4 regions of the Siphonobacter curvatus genome follow, and region 3 is predicted to be linked to each of the others. Evidence: riboswitches for the same ligand, from Rfam matches in the RefSeq annotation. Region 3 holds a riboswitch; each other region holds the start of a gene.
What was found. Region 3 has a riboswitch for cobalamin ahead of C5O19_RS20680 (cytochrome c biogenesis protein CcdA). Riboswitches for the same ligand answer to the same signal wherever they lie in the genome.
Positions count from the first base shown of each region.

Region 1: it holds a riboswitch for cobalamin, as region 3 does, so the genes downstream of both, C5O19_RS16955 (TonB-dependent receptor) here and C5O19_RS20680 (cytochrome c biogenesis protein CcdA) in region 3, are expected to answer to the same signal.
Region 2: it holds a riboswitch for cobalamin, as region 3 does, so the genes downstream of both, C5O19_RS12825 (TonB-dependent receptor plug domain-containing protein) here and C5O19_RS20680 (cytochrome c biogenesis protein CcdA) in region 3, are expected to answer to the same signal.
Region 4: it holds a riboswitch for cobalamin, as region 3 does, so the genes downstream of both, metE (5-methyltetrahydropteroyltriglutamate--homocysteine S-methyltransferase) here and C5O19_RS20680 (cytochrome c biogenesis protein CcdA) in region 3, are expected to answer to the same signal.

Region 1 is NZ_PTRA01000002.1:442,246-448,285, forward strand. It holds gene C5O19_RS16955 (TonB-dependent receptor) at 1-1,887, opposite strand, end outside; cobalamin riboswitch at 2,057-2,315, opposite strand; gene C5O19_RS16960 (winged helix-turn-helix transcriptional regulator) at 2,617-2,958, opposite strand; gene C5O19_RS16965 (alpha/beta fold hydrolase) at 3,080-3,829, shown strand; gene C5O19_RS16970 (hypothetical protein) at 4,062-4,328, opposite strand; gene C5O19_RS16975 (hypothetical protein) at 4,336-4,590, opposite strand; gene C5O19_RS16980 (S8 family peptidase) at 4,669-6,040, opposite strand, start outside.
Region 2 is NZ_PTRA01000001.1:3,084,056-3,090,095, reverse strand. It holds gene C5O19_RS12845 (DUF3050 domain-containing protein) at 1-81, shown strand, start outside; gene C5O19_RS12840 (GMC oxidoreductase) at 304-2,049, shown strand; gene C5O19_RS12835 (four helix bundle protein) at 2,077-2,526, shown strand; gene C5O19_RS12830 (gluconate 2-dehydrogenase subunit 3 family protein) at 2,576-3,187, shown strand; cobalamin riboswitch at 3,448-3,722, shown strand; gene C5O19_RS12825 (TonB-dependent receptor plug domain-containing protein) at 3,766-5,742, shown strand; gene cobT (nicotinate-nucleotide--dimethylbenzimidazole phosphoribosyltransferase) at 5,931-6,040, shown strand, end outside.
Region 3 is NZ_PTRA01000005.1:130,677-136,716, reverse strand. It holds gene C5O19_RS20690 (TetR/AcrR family transcriptional regulator) at 1-238, opposite strand, end outside; gene C5O19_RS20685 (TonB-dependent receptor) at 519-2,621, opposite strand; gene C5O19_RS20680 (cytochrome c biogenesis protein CcdA) at 2,701-3,330, opposite strand; cobalamin riboswitch at 3,440-3,695, opposite strand; gene C5O19_RS20675 (hypothetical protein) at 3,755-4,303, opposite strand; gene C5O19_RS26405 (hypothetical protein) at 5,078-5,203, shown strand; gene C5O19_RS20670 (glycosyltransferase family 4 protein) at 5,213-6,040, opposite strand, start outside.
Region 4 is NZ_PTRA01000001.1:1,585,705-1,591,744, forward strand. It holds gene C5O19_RS06420 (SDR family NAD(P)-dependent oxidoreductase) at 1-219, opposite strand, end outside; gene C5O19_RS06425 (FUSC family protein) at 506-1,063, opposite strand; gene C5O19_RS06430 (3'-5' exonuclease) at 1,285-1,908, shown strand; gene C5O19_RS06435 (phosphoglycerate kinase) at 1,980-3,167, opposite strand; cobalamin riboswitch at 3,430-3,644, shown strand; gene metE (5-methyltetrahydropteroyltriglutamate--homocysteine S-methyltransferase) at 3,876-6,040, shown strand, end outside.

The sequences.
Region 1 (6,040 bases), on a different contig from region 3:
GGGCAAACTTTCCACCTGATTGTCTTTTCGCATGTAGTAGACCGAAGCCGAAGCGGCAAATTTTGATGACAGCTCCAGTCGGGAGCCCACTTCAGCCTGATAACCCGTTTCGGGATCGAACGTCTCCCCGTTTGGAGCTACCCGGCGGGAGGGTTTGAAATACGTTGAGTACGAGGCATAGATGGATAAAGGTTCAATGGGCTGATAGACTAGGCCCAGCCGATAGGTCAGGGCATTCCGGGCTATGGTTGATTTCGCTCCGTAGTTGGTTACCTGGCGGTCTTTGTCCACCTGATCGGTGTAATATTCGCCTTTGAATACATCGTAACGCAACCCAACTAATGCCTTGATTTTTTCGGAAAACCGGATGAAATCCTGTAAGTAAATTCCGTGTACCGTTTCATCCGTAGCCCGGTAGTAGGTATCGTAGTAATCGATATATCCCTGGTTTTCAATCGGGTTTTGTACGGGAATGGTTGCTCCTTTGCCGGCACCAAAAATAGCACCGTTATACGTTTTACGGTCTAGTACGCTAAGCGAATACCCCAGCAAAATCTTCTGCGAAACCTTGGCGATGTTGAGATCGTAGGTCAGCTCCAGCTGATTTTGTAACGGCTTGGTGAGGTGATTGAAGTAGTAGGGAAACGAGCGGGTAATGGAATCCCGCCGGGTATTGAGCGTCAGTTCTTCCGTTGAAAAATAATCGATGTTATCGTCCGAATACGAGAGCTGATTGGAAAGTTTCAGGTTGGCCATAAGCTGCCGCACGTAGCGAAACTGAACATCCGTTCGCGTATGCTTTAAAAAATCAGCGGGGTCGTTGTAACGCGTCGTTAGATCCATGCCGGGAACCAGCACGCCGCCCGCCAAAACGGGAATACCCGAATCCGTGCGGTACACATCTTTATTGGCTCCCACCGACAAATAAAAGTAGTCCTTGCGGGTGGGTGTATATTCCAAGGCCACGTAGGCATTGTTAGTAGAGATACCCGCCTGCCGGAAACCGTCGGTATTCGACACCCCGAAATCCATCCGGTACCGAAGCTTCGGGTTGATCGAACCACCCGCACCAGCCCGCATCCGACGGGTATTGAAACTCCCGTAAGTCGCGGAAAAATTAGCCCTGAAATCGGCCGTAGGCTGTTTCCGTACGATGTTGATGATACCACCCAAAGCCGAGTGCCCAAACAGAACGGAAGCCGGGCCTTTCAGTACTTCGATGCGTTCGACGTTGGCTAAATTCGTGTTGGGAGCACTTGTGGAAATGTTATGTCGCTCATCCCGAACGCCATCAATCAGTACCACGAAATTGCTGAACCCGCGAATGGTGAAGTGCTGAAAACCGCCGTAGGTGTTGTTGGAACGAACGCCCGTGGTATTTTTCATGGCATCCCCCAAATCATCAATGCCGCGTTGCTCGATGGTTTTTGAACTGACTGAGCTGGTAGATAAAGGCAGATCCCGCAGCGGAACATCGATTTTGTTAATCGCCGAAAACGAGCGGGTTCGCTGACTGGTTACCGTCACCACCGAAAGCTCGTGGGTTTTCTGGTTAAGCTGATAATGCAGGGGCAGGGTTTGGCCGGCTTTGACCTGTACCTGAACCTGACGCACTTCGTACCCGATACCGCTCAGCGTGAGGGTATACGCTCCCGCCGGAATTGCCTGCAACTTAAAACTGCCGTCGGCCTGGGTGATTACTCCCAGACCCGTGGGCTCCAGACGAATGGAAATGCCGGGTAGGGGTTCCTGAATTTCCGTTTCAATTCGCCCTTCCAGCGAGCCGTTTTTGTGTTGCGAAAATGCCTTTAGGAGGATGCCGCAGAGTAGTACCCAGGTGGTAAAAAGGACTTTGCTACTTAATCGTGAAGTAGAAATGGGGAGCATAACTTTTAACTAAAAGGTTAAAAGTTCTTCGCTTGCGTTCTAGCTAATAATGGTTCGGGGGTAGAGAAGAAATCAGGAAAGCTTACGCACGGGCATACGCGTATCGGCACAGTTGTGCCCATACAACAAAGCAAAGCTCCCCTTGATAACGCTCTAAACCGTGAAAGCATGACCAGCTAAGAAAAAGGCAGGTCTCCTGACTTGTTCTATTTCAGACGCCTTCCCATACCGAATGATACAGTGGCTCATTTGTCTGAAACGTATGCCGTTTACAGTTTTCAGTTTTCCGTTGCCAATGTTTGAGTAATTGAAAACGGAAACGGTCAACCGCAAACTGCGTAGAACTTACAGTTGCACGACAGCTCGTGATTTACACACGATTCCCTATTAATCTGTCTTTCGACAGAACCTTTTTCCGTGGAATAAGAAGTAAAGAACTTGAATGAGGCCGCGAAGGTAGGCTAAAAATGATAGATTAAAGAAGGAAGAGATAACATTACCTCATGTCTTTGTTCAACCTTACTCAGGTTTAGCCCGATTAACTACGGTTTAGACAGGCCCTGCGAAAGAGGAAAGTCAATAGGAAGGCTTCTATCGTTTTACCCGCCGAGCGGCTAATTTAGGCCTTTGCAGCCATTTCAGTGTCGCTCCTGTTTTCAGCTATTAAACCCGCCCCTGACTCCAAGGATTGGTATAGACGATTTAGTATAGAAGTGAAGGTAACGCTTCTTATTTTCCCACTATCTCTTTTCTGAAATGCTTCCCCCAGTTGCGTAATTCGACCAACAGGTCTTTCATCGACAGGCCCAGAGGCGTCAGGGCGTATTCTACCGTGATGGGCATACTGTCGTACAGCGTACGGGTAATGAGCTGATTTTCTTCCAGTGCCTTTAGTTCCTGCGAAAGCATTTTGGGCGAGATCTCCGGAATATCCCGCTGGATTTCACCGAAGCGTTTGTTGCCATACGTCAGGGAGATGATAATGGGAATCCGCCATTTGCCCTGAATCACTTCCATGGCATCTTTGGCTACTTTCAATTCATACTGGCAAGCGGGTTCGGTGCTTTTCATGTTTGGTAATGGTTCATACGTACTTACTCTCAGGTAACTACTTACCCATAGGTAACAGCTATCTTTTCGAAAGTGAATATAGCTAGTTTTGTCGCATTCATACTAACGAACAAGCTCATTCATGAAAAATCTGTTTTTCCTACTCGCGTTTCTAATATCCACCGTCAGTCTGGCCCAATCGCGTACGCCACGAACCTTTCTGCTCGTGCACGGGGCCTGGTCGGGTGGATGGGATTACGCCCAAGTGGATGCCTTACTAGCAGCCAAAGGGGATAAAGTTTACCGACCAACGCTTACGGGTTTGGGTGAACGCGTGCATTTGTCCAATGCCAACGTCAACCTCAGTACGTACATCTCGGATATTGTCAATGTGATCCGGTTTGAAGACCTGCACAACGTAATTCTCGTCGGACATAGTTACGGCGGTATGGTCATAGCGGGCGTGGCGGAGCAGGTACCCGACCGCATCCGTCAACTCGTATACCTGGACGCAATGGTACCCAATGATGGGGAAAGTGCCAAGGATGTGTGTGGTCCGATCTGGGACGCCCTGATGGTACCGCACATTAAAGACAGCGTGATGACCTATCCGTTCGGTCCTACCAAACCCACGCCGCCCATGGACGTACCGCAGCCCATCAAAACCTATACGGAGCCGCTAAGAATTAGCAATCCACGGGTTGGAAACATTCCAACTGCTTTTATTGTCATGACGAAAAATGGTAAAAGTGATAGCCATACGGACGCCATGGGACTAAGCCGGGCCAGGGCCAGAAACTGGAAGATTTACCCCTTCGAAGGCGGTCATTACTCCATGCGGGAACAACCCGAAAATCTGGTAAAAAAACTAGAGCTGGTATTGGGGAAGTAACGGCTAAGGATTCGTTCATAACTGGATGGTAAGTTTTCATCAGTTATATAACATTTCCTGAGGAATCGAATGGAATATACAAGAACCAATTACTCCGGAAAACTTTCCAGAGGCCAAGTCTCAGGATATGTTTTATTAAACGACAAAGGCAGGAACGGATGAAATCCATTCCTGCCCAATAGATCAAATCTACGGTTCTAGACGAAATTTTACGAACCGTAAAAATGCTGAGCTACTCGAGTCGGGCCGTACCGCCAGAGGTCCCCATCGGCGCCACCGTAGTTGACGGGCTGGGAGCGTTTTCAATGGCCTCCAATAGCCACACGGGAGGTTCCCCGGCCGGCTGGTCGCCCGAGGCCGTTCCCATAGTCGTACCGGTATTACTACTCGCGGGATCTGTTCCCTGGGGCTCTCCGCCGGCGTAACCGGGAATTGAATCCGACGTTACGAAGGCTGGGGTGGCATCGGTTTTGTGATCTACTTCAATGGTTATTTTCATGGCGATGCTAGTTCAAAACCGCGTACCGGGCCTCGATATTGACGGGTACGTTGGTCAGATTTTTAATTAATACCCAATAGGTTACGTACGTGGCGTTAGCCCGTTCTACGCGAGTTTCCCATTCCACCTGGGGAGCTCCGGTCCGTGGTGACGTGGGTACCACATGCCAGATGACGTGCCAGCTAGCCGGCCAGTTAAACGTATACCACTGGGCGGAGGCATTGGCCGCTACCGTACCCGTAAATTGAACACCAACTCTCATGATCGTGAAGGTTTGAAAAAAGGTTAAGAAAAGTAAGTATCCGGGCTCTCCGGTACGATTGGTTTCCGCAGGTTGATACTACCAGCCCAGTACCGTAAACCTTCCTTCGAAATTCAGGGGCCGGTTACTGAGATTGGTTACATTGAGCCAATAGGTAATGAAGCCATCCGAAGCCCGCTCTACCTGTGTTTTGATTTTAAGCTGCGGAGCACCGGGTACTGGCGTCGTGGGAACGGCCGTCCATACGACGTGCCAGTGAGCGGGCCAATTGAACGTATACCAGCGGCCTGTAGCATTGGCCCCCAAACTGCCCGTAAACTGCACGCCCGACCAGGTATTGGTTTGTAAGACGAGCGGAATCAACTGGCGTAAGTTGGGACGATTGCCGATTCGCTGCGTCAGGGGACGTCCGGTTGCGGCCTGCTGGGCCGAACCCGTCGTGCGGAGTACTTCCCGGGCCCGGGCGGGCGTCAGCGGAATGCGTCCGTAGGCCCGAAGAATGCCCTGCAAACAGGCCAGCGTTCCGACGACAATCGGTGAAGCACTCGACGTCCCGTTGAACGTATCCGTATAATGCTCGTTTTCAGGTCCACCCTGTAAATCGCCGTAACCCGTGGTCGTCACTTCCCAACCCCAGCCCTGCACGTCGATCATGGAACCAAAGTTGGAAAAATTGCAGCGAGCCCGGTCGGTGTATACTTCTCCACTACCTGTCTCGGCGTTACGTCCGTGCGTACCGGGGGGCGGATTTCCTGCTCCTACTACCACGGCCCCTGAGTCCCGGTTGGCCCGGTTAAACGGATTCCGCCAGGTCGCCGGAAAACCCGTCAAAGCCGTATTGTAGCCCGCCGCATCGAGGTTGTTGTTGCCATTGCCGGCAGCTTCGACCACAATGACACCCCGACTGACGGCATAGCGAATGGCGTCAAAATCGGCAGGCCACCATTCCACGGTCGTAAGGCCCAGGGTTGGGTGCGAATACTGCTGTTCAATCAGGATGATGTCTCCCGGCCGGAGGCTATCGGCTGCCAGCTGGATCACCTGGGGTAGGTTATAGGTCATGGCCGCATCCCGGTACACCGAAATAGCCCGCAGGTTAGCATCCGGGCTAATGCCCGTTACCCCAATCGTATTGGTATCTCCACCGATTACACCCAGTACGGCTGTTCCGTGGTTTTGCCAATCGGCTCGCTGTACGCCGCTGAGTAATCCGCCCGAGTTCTGAGCCAGATCTTCGTGCGTAAAATTCCAGCCCCCTTCAATGTCGATCACCTGCACATTCGCTCCCCGTCCACCCGGATACGTCCAGGCAAACACTGCATCAACGCCCTGGGGCGATGCCTCCAAATAGCCCTGTCGATCGACAAAACTAGGGGTAACCGGTACGGAAGGATCCGGAGCGGCGGACCGTACCGCCGTTTCAATGAAGGGCAACGTAGCCTGCGGCTGT
Region 2 (6,040 bases), on a different contig from region 3:
ACGGCGGAGGAATCGATTCGTCAGCGGATTGATCTATGGAATTCCATCACGAGTCGTTTAGAACCCGTCGATCAGAACTAATTCGTAAAATTTTTAAGTAATTGCAGCGTTTCTAAGGCAATACGTCCAAAGAAAGCTGAGGCTTTGAAGTAAGCTTTTTTATTCCGGTGAAGAATTCTATACCTTCTTGGAAAAATTCTACTTGCTTCAAAGCCTAACTTCTCTAGAAGTAAGCGTACAAATCTTTACCTTTAAGTTTCAGTACCAACAACGAGTCTATACCTATTTCTTCACGCACTGCTTATGAGCAATTTCCACATCCAGGAAACGCCCGAAGTATTCGATGTTATCATCGTTGGCTCGGGTGCGGGTGGCGGCATGGCGGCTTATCAGTTATCGAAAGCCGGAGCCAAAGTCTGTTTACTGGAAGCAGGAGGTTACTACGATCCTGCTGATCCCAAGTACATTACGCAATTGAAATTCCCCTGGGAATCCCCTCGCCGTGGAGCCAGTACCACACGTCCCTTCGGCGATTTCGACGCCGCCTGGGGAGGCTGGCAATTGGAAGGCGAACCGTATTCAGCGGCACCAGGTACCGAATTTCACTGGTTCCGTAGCCGGATGCTCGGCGGCCGTACCAATCACTGGGGCCGTATTTCCCTGCGTTTCGGTCCCGACGATTTTCGTCGTGGAACGCTCACGGGCATCGGGGATGACTGGCCGATTACGTATGACGATGTCGCTCCGTATTACGATAAAGTCGATAAACTCATCGGTATTTTCGGTTCGAAAGAAGGGCTTCGTAACGAACCCGACGGTCATTTCTTACCGGCTCCCAAACCGCGTTTGCACGAATTGATGCTCAAGAAGGCGGGTAAAAATCTGGGGATCCCAGTTATTCCGTCGCGTCTATCGATTCTGACAAAAAAAATTAACGACGAACGCGGTCAGTGTTTCTACTGCTCGCAGTGCGGCCGGGCTTGTCAGGTATACGCTGACTTTTCTTCTTCGTCCTGCCTTTGCAAACCGGCGGTCAAAACGGGGAATACGCGACTGATCAACGGAGCGATGGTTCGCGAAGTACTAACCGATCAGAAAACCGGATTGTGTACGGGTGTTTCGTACGTGGATACCGCTACCTTACAGGAGCGGACGGTACGCGGAAAGATTGTAGTACTGGCGGCTAGTTCCTGTGAATCAGCCCGTCTGTTGCTGAACTCCAAATCGGCCCGTTTCCCGAATGGACTCGCTAACTCTAGCGGGGTCATCGGTAAATACCTGAATGACTCGACGGGAGCCAGCCGTTCGGCCTTCATTCCGGCCCTGATGAACCGGAAACGGTACAACGAAGACGGCGTAGGCGGTATGCACGTATACACCCCCTGGTGGCTGGATAATAAAAAGCTGGACTTCCCTCGCGGCTACCACATCGAGTACGGTGGTGGTATGGGTATGCCCATGTACGGCTACGGTATGGGGATTCACGGCATGAACGGCAAGTACGCCTATACCGATGGAAAGTCATTGCCTTCGGGTGGTTACGGCTCGCGTTTGAAAGAAGATGCCCGCCGTTTCTACGGAGCGTACGTGGGTATGGCCGGTCGCGGTGAACCGATTCCCTTGGAAAGTAACTACTGCGAAATCGATCCGAATAACGTTGATAAATACGGGATTCCCACGCTGCGTTTCCACTACAAATGGTCGGAAAACGAAGTGAAGCAGGCCAAGCACATGCAGGATACGTTTGAAGAAATGATCCATGAAATGGGAGGTATTGCGTTAGGAAATAAACCGGGAAAAGAACAGAACTACGGTCTGGAAGCTCCCGGCAAAATTATTCACGAAATCGGTACGGTTCGGATGGGCAGTGATCCCAAGAAATCCGCTCTGAACTCTTTTATGCAGGGCCACGACGTGAAGAACCTGTTCGTCGTAGACGCCGCTCCGTTCGTCACCCAGGGCGACAAAAACGTAACCTGGACGATCCTGGCGATGTCCATGCGAACGAGTGACTACATCATTGATCAGGTGAAACAGAAGAATTTATAAAGAGTTTTCTGTTTACAGTTTTCAATTATGGCTACCGTTCAGCGATTTGAGGATTTAAAAATCTGGCAAAAAGCTAGGGTATTTTCCGTATTGATTTTTGAATTAATGGGGACGGGTCCCTTTGGCATGGACTTTGACCATCGAAGACAGATCAGGCGTTCGGCAGATTTGGTCATGGACAATATTGCTGAGGGTTTTGGACGAGCAAGCAAAGGTGAGTTTATCCAGTTTCTGGGAATCTCCAAAGGTTCGTTAACGGAAGTCAAATCTCAGTTATACCGAGCATTAGATCGTCAGTACATTTCGACAGAAATCTTTGAAAAAGTGTACGCAGATGCCGATGAGCTTGGTAAAATGATCGCTGGATTTATTACCTATCTGTCAAAAACGGAAATCAGGGGAAGTAAATACAAAGGCTCTACTGACAAACATCAATTACAGGAACTAGCGTTGGATTATCAGGACTGGACGGAATAGAAGTATTAATCACTGAAAACCGAAAACAGGCAACTGAAAACTGAAACACATGAAACGTCGCGATACACTTAAATCCATTGCACTCGGGTCGTTGGGCATGGCTACGGTTCCTTCGACGGACCTGGTGGCGGCACCGCCCGAGAAACCGCTACAGATTCCCGGCGGACGGCAGAAATCCGAAGCCATTCGGGATGCTAAACTTCAGGCGGAAAAGTTCTTTACGCCGCACGAACTGAAAACGATTACGGTCCTCTGCGACATCATTCTTCCCGCCGATCAGAAGTCGGGGAGTGCCTCGCAGGCGGGCGTACCCGCGTTCATCGAGTTTATGGCGAAAGATCAGCCCGTACACCAGACGCCCCTGCGGGGTGGGCTGGCCTGGCTCGACAGCGAAAGCCGCAAACGCTTTAACAAGAAGTTCGTAGAACTGACGAAGCCCCAGCAAATCGAAATTGTCGATGACATTGCCTACCCTGAGCAGGCAAAGCCACAGTACTCACAGGGAGTGGCCTTTTTCAACAAAATGCGGGACATGACGCTTACCGGTTTCTACACTACCCGCATGGGCTTTGACGACCTCGGCTACGTAGGAAACACCCCCAACAATTGGGAAGGTGTACCCGAAGAGGTACTGAAGCAGTATGGCTTGAGTTATGAATAAGATTTGAGGTTTAAAGGTGGTTTGATAGGATTTGAAGTTAGAGTAAAGTTTGAAGTTTAAGTAGAATGCAAGGTTGAGCAAAATAGGTTAGTAACATTCATAGCATAGGTTCATCTGAATGTACTTACAAGCTCCTCTCTCATCTGAAACCACTATCAAACCTTTTCACACTTGAAACTTTACTCAAACCCCATCGCACCTCAAACCCATTCCCCAATGCTGATTCGGAGAAATACCGGGTCAGCATTTTTATTTTCCCTACTTTTGCGGACGTTTTAGGTTTCGGTACATCCCGGTACCGGATTAAAAGGGAACACCGGTGCAAATCCGGGGCTATCCCCGTAGCTGTAAGTTTCGGGATCGTTTCGAGTGTTGAGTTTAGCGTTTGGGGTTCTAATGAATAGTAACTCAAAACGCTGAACACAAAACCCAAAACAATCCAATTTCCAGACAATTCGCCACTGTACCCGTTTCGGTATGGGAAGGCGTCTGGGGTGAAACGAGCCAGAAGACCTGCCTGAAACGAAATCCATTTCGAGCTTTCGGGTGAAAAGTCGTTTAGGAAAGGTAGACTATTGGTGGGTGGCTCAGACGCCCGTCCGTATCGTTTATGCCTTTCGCCTCGCGTAACCGGATTGCTCATCATCTCTTTTATTCAGAAAACGATGAGCGTTTTTACCAAAAGTACCCTTCTCTTTTTGTTGGCTACAACGGCCGTTTGGGCTCAGGAAACCCAACTGGAACCCGTCACTGTGACGGCCAACCGTACCGATCAGAAACTTTCCCAGACCGGAAAAGTCGTCACCGTGTTACCGGATTCAGTCCTCCAAAAATATGCTACGCAGTCCGTCGGTGAATTGCTTTCGCGTCAGGCCGGCTTTATGGTGGTTGGGACCCAGGGACCTCTCGGTACCAACCAGGATGTATACGCACGCGGAGCTGGTCAGGGCAATACCTTGATTCTGCTCGACGGCGTACCCATTTACGACCCCTCCGGCATCAATAACACCTTCGATCTAAACTTACTCTCCGTGGGCGAAATCGAACGGATCGAAATTCTCAAAGGAGCCCAGTCTACCCTGTACGGTTCCGATGCCGTGGCGGGGGTCATCAATATTTTCACCCGAAAAGAAGGCGACCGTCCGTTAGGAGCTTCGGCGACGGTACAGGCGGGAAGTTATGGTACGTTTCGGAGTACGGTGGGCCTGAACAGTTCTTCCAAAGCCGGATATTTCAACGCCCAGTACACGCGGTTACGCTCCGATGGGTTTTCGGCGGCACACGATGCGAAAGGCAATCAAAACTTCGACAAAGATGGGTTCTGGCAGGACAATGCCCTGTTCAACGGTGGGATTCAACTGGGGTCGAAGTTGCTCTGGAAAGTACGTGGTATGTATTCCTGGTATCGAAACGAGCTAGATGCCGGAGCTTTTACCGATAGTACGAACTATGACTATACCAATACCATGAAAATGGCCGGTACGGGTTTTGAGTATACGCACAAACTCGGAAAGCTGACGGCCAATTATGCGTTTACGACCTTTGACCGGAAATCCGAGCTGGATCAGTCGAGTTTTGAGGGGAATACTCATTTCGCCGAACTCTACCATTCCTGGAATATACGACCCTGGTTTGATCTCATCACGGGAGCCGATCTTCGTTCACAAAATACCTATCAGGCTAATCCATACGGCCCACCCATTCAAAAAGATACGGCTCATACGCAATTGATTAGTGCCTACATAACGGCTTTGTTACGTAGTCGAACCAACCTGGCTCTGGAATTGGGAGGCCGGTATAATCATCATTCTTTATACGGAAGCAATGTTACGTATTCAGTCAACCCTTCGTATCTGTTCAAGGATCGATACAAAGCCTTTGTGAACCTCTCCAGTGGCTTCCGGACGCCTACGCTGTATCAGTTATACTCGCCCTATGGTAACAAAAGCCTGAAACCGGAAACCAGTCGTTCGCTGGAGCTGGGGGTACAATGGTTTAGCAAAGACAAAAAGTCCAATGTGCGGGTGCTGTATTTTGACCGCCTGATTAAACAAGTGATCGATTTCCAGTCGCTCAACCAGCCTCCGTATGGTCGGTACGTGAATTACAACCAGCAAAAAGATCATGGGTTCGAACTTGAAGGCTCTTACCTGTCAAACGGCTGGTCGCTGACGGCGAATGCGACTTACGTGACCGGGCAGGTCACCCAGCCATTGAATGGACGCGATACGACATTTAATAATCTATTCCGTCGCCCAAAGATGCTGGTCAATGCCACGCTCGGCTACCAGATTACACCAAAAGTATTTGCTTCCGCTACGGTACGCTCCCTGGGTAAACGTTCGGATCGATTCTACAACGGCGAAACTTTTCAAACGGAGCTCGTCGAGCTGAAACCCTATACCACTCTGGACGTTTACGCCGAATACCAGATTAATACTTTCCTTCGCGTCTACGGCGATGTCCGTAATCTGTTGAATGAGCAGTATTTTGATAGCTACGGATACAATACCCGAGGCCGAAACTTCACGGCTGGCGTGCGATTCCAGTTTTAATATGAGAATTAAGGAAGCTGAAGGGCCTGGCCCGGGGTTGCATCCCGGGCTAATCAACTTGAACCCGTTGGGGTTTTTAGTACAGCTTAACAGCATGCGTTTGGGTGGAGGCTTTGGCGAATTGGTCTAGTTCAAGCAGACGTCAAACACGTATCAAACCATTCAAACCTTAAAACAGAATACCCCCTATGACTTTAGAAGAAACGATTCGTCGAAAGATTGATTTAAAAACCAAACCGCTGGGAGCCTTAGGTCAGCTCGAAACGCTGGCCTTACGGATCGGCCTGATCCAGCAAAC
Region 3 (6,040 bases):
GTGAATCCGCACGTTCGGACTGATTTTGTAAGAATTCCCGCTTATTCTGAATGTAGTATTTCAGACACTTGACAAACAATTGATGCTTATCGCCGATGGTATTGTAAAGACTACTGCTGTTGATTTGCATGGCGTCCGTTAAATCGCGGAGGGAAGCCCCATGATAGCCTTTTTCCCAAAAGACATCGGTAGCTTTTTGAATTGCTTCTTCCTCGTTAAACTCAACGTTTCTTGCCATGCTTCAACTAATTGCTCTGCAAAGGTGTGTCTTTTTCTGAAACAAACGTTTTAGAAAACAAAATTATTTTTGAAAATTCAAAAATGTGCCTGGAAAGAGCAGGTCCACAAGAATTTATATTCTATAAATAATCTACTGTTAATGAGCATTTTATAGAATTAATATGCAAATGATTGAGAAAGATGGATCGATAGTTTTTCCTTCCAATGTTCAACAAAAATCCCCCAACCCGTTAGGTACTGGTTGAGGGATTTTACAGTAATCAAGGTTTTACCTTAGCCTAGAACGCCAGCGTGTAACGCAACGAAACCGTACGCCCCGGTAAGTTATAACCCCGCTTTTCGTAGTAATTTTCGTCCGTCAGGTTCGAAACGGACAGGGTCAGTCGATGTTTCTGCTGGAACGAATACATGGCTACGGCATCGAGTACCATGAAGGGAGCATACGTGATCTCCGGATTTTTGGCATCGGTATAGTCAATGTCCTTGCGGGAGCCTACGTAACGTCCGGTCAGTCGCATACGAACATTTTTGATCGGACTATACTCCGCCCCGTAGGAAACCAGATTCCGGGCTACGTTGGCAATATCACGGCTACTACGCGAATCATTTTTTCCTAGAATCACTTCTTTGGCTTCAAACATGGACGTCAGAGTGGCGTATACCTTCCAAACGCCTTCCTTCCCATAGCCCGCTTCGACTTCCAGACCGTTCATATGCGAGTCGGCGGCGTTCACAAAACGCGTCCGTGAAACAATGACGTCGCCATTACCCAGGGGTTCATTCACGTCAGTAACCACTCGGGCAATCTGGTCTTTTACCTGCGTAGCGAAATAGGTGGCATTGACGTAGAAGCCGTTCTCTTCAAAAGAAATCCCTACGTCCTGGCTCCAGCTGCTTTCATTCTTCAAATCGGGATTACCGCTCGTCACCGCAATTTTTCCGGTCGTCGTACGAGCTTCAGAGTACCCGGCTACGTTGTAGGCATCGGGCGTAACAAAGGCTCGTCCTACACTGGCTTTGATTCGTACACTTGGCAGAATCTCGTACCCGGCGGCTAAACTAGGACTCAAAAATGGATTCGTCTTTTTACCGGGTTGATACGTAGTCAGCAAAGGTGTTGCCTGCACATCAAACGTGATCTGATCAAACCGTAAACCGGGTTGAAGCGTCAATTTGCCCCATTTCAAATTTGCCTGAGCGTAAAAGGCTGAAGAAATCAACGCGTAATTCGGCTGCGTAGGAGCCCGTTCCGTCGTTAAGTCTGACCAGCGACGGCCTTTGGTGGAAGCCTTCAGGTAATCGTAGCCTACGACTAATGAGTGCTGCCCCAGCGTCCAGACGTCCTTGACTTGTACGCCCGTCCAGGCATTGGCGGTACGGTTAGATCGATACGGGACCACCGGTTTGCCGGAAACATTGAGGGTATAATTCGTGTTCGATTCATCCGCTGTGAACACTTTCAGACTCGGCTGATGGGCCCCCAGATTACCCGATAAAGCAACTTCGCCCGAGGCCCGCTCGACGTCCTTACTGCTGGATTCCGTAATGCCGTAAGCAATATCGCCGGGCGACTGTACATTCCGGGCCTGAAAGGTTTCGCCGCGAACATCCAGCCGCCATTTCGAACTAAGCTGGTAGCCCAGTCGCAAGGCTCCGGTATAGTAACTGAGTTGCGTATACGGCCGGGTTTGGCCATCGCCAGTACGGTCATCGACCTCCACATCCGGTTGGTTAGCGTAATGTTTGACCGCATTGCGAAAATCGAAGGCATTACGTAGCCAGTTGTTCTTCCCAATTTTATAATCATTGGCCCGCTGAAAGTAGGCAAACGACAAATCATAATCCAGTTGTTTGGTTAGATTCCCTCCCGTTTGCAAACCCGCCTGCAGGGTCTTGAAACTACCGTACTCCACATACGCGGACCCCTGGGGCGTTCCCTGGGATCGGCGAGTGATAACGTTAATCACGCCGCCCATGGCTTGCGATCCGTACAAAGCCGAGGCAGGGCCTTTGAGTACTTCAATGCGTTCGACACCGTTGAGCGAGATGGTGGAGAGATTGGTGGCTCCCGCCGGACGGCCATCGATGAGTAACAGCGTGCGTTGATTTAATCCCGAAAACTGGGGCCGAAAACCGCGAATCCCGATTCCTGAAGAAAGGTTCGGATACTGAATCACGTGTAAGCCAGCGGTTTTCTTGGCAATATCCGTTAGATCATTAGCAGGAGTTAAGGCTATGTCCTGACGAGTAATCACGCGTAAACTGCGGGGTACCTCGGCTAAGGTAACCTCCGAACGGGTCGCCGTTACCACAATGGGTTGGAGGGCGTACACCGAATCCGCTGGTGTTTGAGCGTAAGTCAGTCCAGGCAATAAAAGCATACTGGCCCAAAGGCCTTTTTTCTGGGGGGAAGAAAACATCGAAAATGAATAAAGGGTAAACGAATACTGAAGCAATAGTCTAGAATGTATCAACTAGCGTGAGAATGCCCACTGCAATCGAAAAAAAGCCAATGACGTAATTCATCCAGCGAAGCACACGTTCCGTTCGCTGGGCTACTTTTTGTAGTGAAAAGGCAAAAACGCATCCGTAGACGGTCATGGCCAGTAGAATACTCAGGCTTTGAATGATGATGATCCAGACGGCGGTGGAAGCGTCCTTGGCCGCCAGCGTAAGGGCAACTGTACAGGCCCCTCCGGTACCGGCTAGTCCGTGAATCATCCCCACGCCAAAGGAGCGGTTTAGCGGTGTAGCTGCCGCGTTGGATACCTCCGTTGGGCGGACCAGATCATTTTTGAAATTACGACGAATGGCAACAATGCCCAGATAAATCATCAATGGCCCTACCACGTATTCAACCCAGGAGGCAACTTCCAGAGATAGCTGAGATTTAAGTAGTAAGATCAGGCAGGCAAAGAGAATGAGCGAAAAGGCGTGCCCTAACGCCCAGTGCGAAGACCGCCAGGCTACCCGCCACAGCTGACCTTTCTTTTTTTCACTGGTCAGGACGGAAACAGCCGCCAGGTGATCGGGTTCGAAAGAGTGCTGAATGCCCAGTACAAACGAATCGAGCAGTAAAGGATGAATCATGTAGTTTTCCCGGATGAATTCTATTGCTTACGGGAAAACAAAGCTAGAGGATGACGCAAGCGTCTCCTCACCGATTAGGCTAGCCTCCTGCTTTTCTTCCCGAAAGCACGTTGGTATGATTTCAATGGCAGGTCTTCTGGCTCGTTCCTTTCTCAGCCCCTTCCCATGCTTGAAAGCACAGTGGTTTGTTTGATGAGAAATGTTGGGAGTTTTGAGTTTGGGGTTTAGAGTTGTTTTGCACTCTAAACTCAAAACACTAGACTCGTTCGGAACTTACAGCAGCGGGTACTGCTCCGGAATTGCACCGGATTCCCTTTTAAGCCCAATGAATAATCCACTGGACACCGATTGAGCCGCGAAAGTACGACAATTTGCAGGATTCAAAGAGCTAAGCCTATTTTTTCAGCTCAATATTTCTTCAGGATTATGGGCTCATTCGTTTCAGACGAACCGGAACCGTCGTTGTGTAGCGATGGTCATTGCTACTGGAGAAGGCACTTCCACTTTCGGTGATATACCGGAACGTAAGCGTCAGATTCAGGGCATCGGACTCCCAAGTACCCCCTTCCTCAGCGGTCATTAGGTTAAAATTATTACGTAGCCGGGTATTTTCATCCTGAAATAAAAAAGTGATCCGGCTCAGAGCTTGTTGTTGAGAATTGCGTACGACTCCTTCAAGTCGGTACTGCTCCTGACCTAACCGACTCTTTACTCGGGCGACTCCTTTAAAGCTTTGCTTATTGCCCCCCCGGCGTTTCCGATTCAGCCAATCTACTTCCGGTTTAAAAATTTCCAGTTCGAGTGTTTTGGGGATACCATCGGGGTCTTTGAAGGGCCCAAACCAGTGGCCCACTAATGAGGGCGTCACTGAGGCGTAATCCCAGGGCTGTTGCCAGCGATGATAGACGTACTGAACGCCGTATACTATCCCTAGCAGAAGAATTAATCCACCCCATAAACGAAACGCTCTCATGGTTTTCTGCATCAAAAAGTACCTTTACTCTCTTCTCAAACAAGGTAATAGAAAAGTTTCAAACTGGGAAGTAAACGCGTTGAATAGAGTGAGCGTAAGGGTTCAAAGCAAGCTTTACACGGGCGAGAAAAGTGGTCTTTAACGTTCACTAATTAATCCCTTAAAACGCTTAACGAGTAGAAGATACAATTGACAGGAAAAAGTCTGCCATTCATAGAATTAACCTTTGATTACGAGCCAGAGACCGTACTTTTGAAGCAGATAGGTTGAAGGTTGAACGTTAAAACTCCTCCGTGTTTCATGGGGAGTTTTTTTATTTTATTGGGTATATTTCTACTGTATTCGTCTGACTTAATTATCAAAATGATAAACCCTAACCAGAAACCAGTTAGGGTTTACTGCAACCAAAGTTTCGCAGTACCCTTGATACTATTAAACCGCTAGGGCACCCGAACGTAAAGTGTTTACGCCTTCAAATAGCTAGCTTTTTTATTACAAACCTAATCTTTGGTTTGCTAAAGCTCTTCTTACGAAACTAAGCGTCTGATTCAACGATATTTAACCTCAGTACTAATCTATAACCTCAGGTTATTGACCTTTACTTTAGTCGGTTTCTGACGTTGAGAAGGGAATTTTATTTTCCGTTCCCGAGTGAGTGAATGGTATGAAAAGCCCTAAGAAATCGGTTTCCAGCCTTTCGCATTGAAAAGTGGGTCTTATATTGCGGGGTCAAAAGACGCGTCTATCGAGTCTGCTGTTACGCTGCATGTACGAATGAAAAAACTATTTGAAAAGATGTCGTCCTGGAATTGGGCATGGATTCTCACCTACGCGGTGATTGTGATCCTAGCTCTAATTTGGGGCTATTACCTGAGTCAGTGGATTCGTCGGAGCCTTTAATCTACCCAATCATCGACGAAGGATCTCCTCATATAAGGTCAGATACGACTGAGCGGCTTTTTCCCAGGAAAATTCAGACACGCGATTCCGAGCCAGTTGAATTTTATTCGAAGACGGAAAATCGGCTAGCCCCTGCTTTACTACTTCACTCATGCGATCGGGATGGAAACTATCAAAGTAATACGCCGCTTCTCCGCCTACTTCCGGCAAGGCCGTATGCGTGGATAAAAAGGTAGGTTTTTCGTAGCTAAAGGCCTCCAGCACCGGTAAACCAAAACCTTCGGCAATCGAGGGAAAAACAAAGGCACTGCAATACTGATAATACCAGTGTTTATCAATTTCTGAAGTCTCCCCCAAGAGATGCACCCGCCCGGATGCGATTCCAAAGCGTTCACACTCCCGTTTAATCAGATTATAGTATTCCAGGCTATGGTCATCGATTCGTCCGGCAATAATCAGATCGTAATCCAGATTAGCCAACAGGGCTGGTAAAACATGGAAGTTTTTCTTCGCCATCACCGTCCCAACGGTAAATAAAAAGGGACGTTCAGGACGGAAGCTGGGCTGATGATGAGCTAGTTCTGCTGCCGGAATAGTCGATACGTTTACGCCGTTATAAATAACCCGAATCTGGTCCAGCGGATACTGCAGATGTTCGGAGATATCACGGGCCGCGTAATGGGAGATCGTCGTAATACCGTCTACCTGATCCATATACCGGCGTGTCTGAGCTTGAAAATGCCGATACGGCGCCGAATCAACGGGATATTCGTAGCGATAATTTAAATCATGAATGGTCAGGATTTTCCGACCGATGATTTTATGGGGCTTGAGCAG
Region 4 (6,040 bases), on a different contig from region 3:
CAGTACTTCGGCCTGATTCGTTACATTTACGGCGTGTACGGTCACCTGACCGCCCGCTGACTCAATTTCCTGAGCCGTCGCCTGAGCCCCTTCCGCACTCAGATCCAGAATATGTACATGAGCACCCTGACTGGCAAATTCGACACTAATGGCCCGGCCAATACCACTGCCACCGCCGGTAATGGCTGCCGTTTTTCCGGCAAGACTAAATACACTCATCCTTGTTGTTGGTTTTTGTAAGAAAAGACCAGATCAAGGGCGGTAATACCCTATTTAGATCGGCATTTTTACTGCGACCACAAGTTTCGTGTAATTCCTGGAAAAAAGAATGAATGGAAGAAAATAGAATAGAGGGGCCGGACGGAGTTTGCCCACTACCAAGGTCTTGTTGGGATCGTTTGACGTTTCAAAAGTTTGACGCACCGAAACATTTCAGCGTCTCAGCAAAACTACGTAGGGGTGGCCCCCTGTTGTCACCAGGGGTTTCAACCCCTGGAACCGAAACCTAGAAATTAAACTTCCGCTTTACCACGGAGAAAAACCAGCCGACCAGAAAGGCGACGATACAACCCAAGGTTACTTCTGAGGTACGGAGGAGGGCAATTTCAAGGGCATCCTGCCAGGAAGCTTGCTGAAAAATCGCTGGCGTCATGACAGCAATTACGGTAGAGGGAGCCAGTTTCCAGCTAGAAGGATACCGTTTGATGAGTGTACCCATGAAGATGGCTACCGCAATGGCTAGAAAGAGGGAGAAGATATTAACACCCGTCAGGACGATAAAAACAATACCAATTAAACAGCCGCTAATAGTATTAATAATCCTGGAAATCGTATTGCGACGTAGATCACCAAAATCAGGCTCGGAGACGATGGCTACCGAAATAAGTGCCCATTCTTTTTTCTCGATGTGAAGCAAATCGAGTAACATCCAGGCAATGGCTGCTCCGAACAAAATCCGGAACGCATACAAAAAAGTGGTTTTTTTGAGCTCGATTTCTTCTAAAATTGTTTTTTCAAGCTCAATGATTCGTTTCTTGGGGTTAATAAGTGTTTTATAGATCATGGTACTTTTCGGGCTGTGACCAAACGGTCGTACTTTAATGGCTTCTATAAAATTAACGCACAAACTGCCTGAAGAGTTTTGAATATTTTTGTACTATTCTAATAATCTACGCAATCATTTGAACAAAATTTCCAGAATGACTGCTTTCTGGATTCCTGAATCGAAAACCGGTGAATAATAGGGCTGTTGCCTTATCTTTGAATTCTACTCAACTTGAACCGATGCCTTATCTTGTTTTAGACCTGGAAATGACCGGAGGTGAACCCGGCTGGAATGAAATCATACAAATTGGAGCCGTTTTGTGCGATGATGACTGGAATGAACTGGGAACGTATCTGTCGAATGTCTATCCGGAAAACGAAGAAGCTTTCTCGGAATATTCAGCTAAAATTCACGGTCTGAGTCTGAGCGATCTGGACGACGCTCCCATGATTTACGACGTCATCCCACAATTTGAAGAGTGGATACTGGAAAAGCTCGGTCGACTGCGGGGCCGTACCCAGACGCTGGATAATTCCCAATACCTGCGGGATGTTATCATTAGCGGACAATCCGTCATCAACGATATTAATTTCCTGCGGTACGCCTACCGGGAAGAGAAAATCAAGTGGCCGTATTCCAACAAACTGCTGGATCTGCATACGCTCGGCTATTTCACCTTTGAAGTACTGAAAGCCAATGGCAAGCCCGTACCTAAGTCACTGAGTCTGAAAGCCATTGCGGGTTATTTTGGACTGGAACGGGAAGACGCCGAATTTCACAATGCCCTCGAAGACGCTCAGCTGACTACGAAATCGTTCAAAGAAGTATTTGCTCTTGCCAAAAAGTTTAAACTGGCGGAGTAAGGAAAGAATAAACGATAAAGAGCCGATCCTACAGGATCGGCTCTTTATCGTTTGGGTATTTCGTCAGGAAATTAATCCAGAGCCGCTACCCCGGGAAGCGTTTTGCCTTCCATGTATTCGAGCAGAGCTCCACCGCCCGTCGATACGTAGCTTACGCGGTCACCGTAACCGGCATTGTTTACCGCAGAGGCGGAATCACCACCACCGATGAGTGAGAAGGCTCCGTTTTCTTCAGTTGCCGTCACTACGTACTCCGCAATGGCGTTGGTGCCTACAGCAAAATTCGGGAATTCGAATACACCCATCGGACCATTCCAGAGAATCGTTTTCGAATTCAGGATGGCTTCTTTGAATACTACGATCGACTGGTGTCCAATGTCCAGCCCTTCCCAGCCCTCGGGAATCTGACCCGAAGGAACCGTCGTTTTGGTGGCGTCGTTGGAAAACTTATCGGCAATCACCGTATCTAGCGGCATCAGTAGATTGACTCCTTTTTCTTTCGCTTTTTCGATCAGCTCCAGAGCCAGCTCCATTTTGTCGTCTTCGTGGATGGAGTTTCCGATTTGTCCACCCAAGGCTTTCGTGAAGGTGTAGGTCATACCGCCACCCAGAATCAGCGTATCCACTTTATCCAGCAGGCGTTCGATCACCAGAATTTTATCGGAGATTTTCGCTCCACCCATGATCGCCGTGTACGGACGCTCTACATTATCCAGAATCCGTTGAGCGTTGTCAAGTTCGGCTTGCATGACGTAACCGCTTACTTTATCAGTAAAGAACTGACCGATTACCGCCGTTGAAGCGTGTGCCCGGTGAGCTGTACCAAAAGCATCGTTTACCCAAACATCACCCAGGCGAGACAGTTTCTCGGCGAAAGCCACGTCTCCTTTTTCTTCTTCTTTGTAGAAACGGAGGTTTTCCAGCAGCAGGATTTCACCGGGCTGCAAGTTAGCGGCCTGATCTACAGCCTGCTGACCAATGGCGTCATCGGCAAATTTTACCGGACGGTTGAAAATCAGCGACAGGGCATTAACCAGGTGTTTGAGCGAATATTTTTCGGTAGGACCGTCTTTCGGACGACCCAGGTGCGACATCAGGATTACCGAACCACCGTCGTTCAGAATTTTCTGAATCGTGGGGATGGTAGCTTTGATGCGGGTATCGTCAGTAATTTCATAGCGGTCATTCAAAGGGACATTGAAATCTACGCGGACAAGTGCCTTTTTTCCGGCGAAATTGTACTGGTTCAGCGTCTTCATCAGATAGAATCAGAAGTTTAAATGAGTAATGGTAAGACCACGCGGTAACAAAGTTCTGAAGCGTTAGTCAAGAACGGAACAAATTTAGAAATTCGGCCAAACTTCCCTAAACCTGACGAGTTTTTAAGCGAAACCTCTTAAAATTTTGCTAAAAAGATATACGCTGCAGCAATGAGTAGGTGGAGTAACGTCTTTTCTAAAAAAGATTCTGCTTCCATATTTAAAAAAACTATGCTCTATATTTGCGGCGTTCTTTGTAATGCCCGTCAATCGGATGGTTGGTTTCGTGGGGAGGTCTTCGCTCGCCAAGGAATGAAAAAGGAATCGTGTGTAAATCACGAGCAGACGTGCTACTGTAAGTACCCGTTTCGCCGCAGCGAAACACGTGCTGCCCAAATTTCCCATTGTTCCGTGAGGAATGAGAAGGGGGGCCAGCATGGTACAAGCCAGGAGACTTGCCAACCTTCTCAATGGTCATGCCTTCACGACTAAGGCCTGATGCACGCATTGATTTTACAAATGTTGTAGGCGTTTCTTCGCCCGGTTCTGATGCTCAGAGCGGGGTCGAAAACGTGTATTCTTCTTCTGACGTTCAGCGAGGAACGTGAGCCGGAGATCGTATGCCTACGCATTCGTAACAATTCACCTTTTTTGGCGGGTTGGGTGTTTCAGAGGCGTTTTTTTAAACCCTTTTTTAACACAAACAACATGGTTACGCACAACCTGGGCTACCCCCGTGTGGGCAGCAAACGCGAACTAAAATGGGCCAGCGAACAATTCTGGGCCGGAAAAATCTCCAAAGATGAACTCCTCTGGGCCGGACGGCAGGTCCGTCGGCAAAACTGGCAAACGCAACAGGAAGCCGGTATCCAGTGGATTCCTTCCAACGACTTTTCGTATTACGATCAGGTATTGGATACGGCCCTGATGGTAGGGGCGGTACCCGAGCGTTACCAGTCGCTGATTGACGGTAAGAGTAATCGCGAACTGGAAATCTACTTCGCCATGGCCCGGGGTATTCAGCAGAATGGGCTGGACATCAGAGCCATGGAAATGACGAAATGGTTTGATACCAATTACCACTTCATCGTACCGGAGTTTCTGAAAAATCAGCAGTTTAAGCGGTATTCCGATAAAGTCATTCACGACTTTGAAGATGCCAAGCAAATGGGTATTCTGACGAAGCCCGTCTTGCTTGGCCCCGTATCGTTTCTGTTACTGGGCAAAGAAAAAGAAGCGGGTTTCCATCGCATTGATCTGCTCGAACGCTTGTTGCCCGTGTACGCCGACGTACTACGCGAACTGGCTACCCGAGGTACGACCTGGGTACAGATCGACGAACCCTGCCTGACGCTGGACTTATCCGAGAATGAGCAAATCGCTTTTCAGCAGGCCTACGAGTACCTAGCCCGGGCGGTACCTCAGCTATCCTTGCTGGTTGCCACGTATTTTGAAAGCATACAGCCCAACCTGGCCCTGACCCTGCAATTGCCCGTAGCGGCTTTGCACGTGGATTTGGTACGCGGCAACGAACAACTGGAAGTCATCCTGGCCGATACCAGTTTTGTCACTTCGCAACGAATCCTTTCGCTGGGCGTCGTGGACGGACGAAACGTCTGGAAAAATGACTTCACGCAATCGTTGACGTTCATTCAGCGAGCGGTGGACGTACTGGGCAAAGACCGTGTCTGGATTGCTCCGTCCTGCTCGCTACTGCACGTACCGTATGACCTGGATCTAGAGAAAAACGAAGCCGTCCTGACGCCGGAAATCAAAAACTGGATGGCCTTTGCCAAGCAGAAACTCGGTGAAGTAGTGACGCTGGGACGTCTGTCCAAGGGAGAGGCTCAGGGCTTATTGCTGGAAAATCAGGTGGCTTTGGAAAGTCGCCGGACGAGTCTGCTGATTCACAAAACTGCCGTTAAAACGCGGGTACAGGCCGTGCAAACGGATGATTTTGAGCGGGATAGTGCGTTTGCCGTTCGTCAACAAATTCAAGGAGAAAGCCTGCCATTACCGCTCTTCCCCACGACCACCATTGGTTCCTTTCCCCAAACCGACGAAGTGCGGCAATGGCGGGCGAAGTACAAGAAAGGCGAAGTAACGAAGGCTGATTATGAAACGTTTGTAGAAGCGGAAATCGAAAGGTCCATTCGCTGGCAGGAGGAAGTAGGGTTGGACGTACTGGTACACGGCGAGTTCGAGCGTAACGACATGGTAGAATACTTCGGCGAGCAACTGACGGGCTACGTCTTCACTCAAAATGGCTGGGTACAGAGTTACGGCAGTCGTTGCGTGAAGCCACCGATTATTTACGGTGACGTAGAACGTCCCGAAGCCATGACGGTACGTTGGACGACCTTCGCTCAATCGAAAACCGAGAAATACATGAAAGGGATGTTGACGGGTCCGGTCACGATCCTGCAATGGTCCTTTGTCCGGGATGATCAGCCACGTAAGGATACGGCCTTCCAGATTGCCTTAGCGATTCGGGATGAGGTACAGGAACTGGAACAAGCAGGCATCCGGATCATTCAGATTGACGAACCCGCCATTCGCGAAGGATTGCCTCTGCGGCGGGCGGACTGGGCGGCGTACCTGACCTGGGCCGTGGACGCGTTCCGGCTGAGTGCTTCGGGGGTAGCGGACCAGACGCAGATTCACACGCACATGTGTTACTCGGAATTCAACGATATCATGGAGGCCATCGCCCGGATGGATGCCGACGTGATTACCATCGAAACCTCCCGTTCGCAGATGGAATTGCTGGAAGCATTCTCGGACTTTCAGTACCCCAATGAGATCGGACCCGGCGTGTACGATATTCACTCGCCGCGTGTACCGAGCGTGGAAGAAATGGCACATTTGCTGGA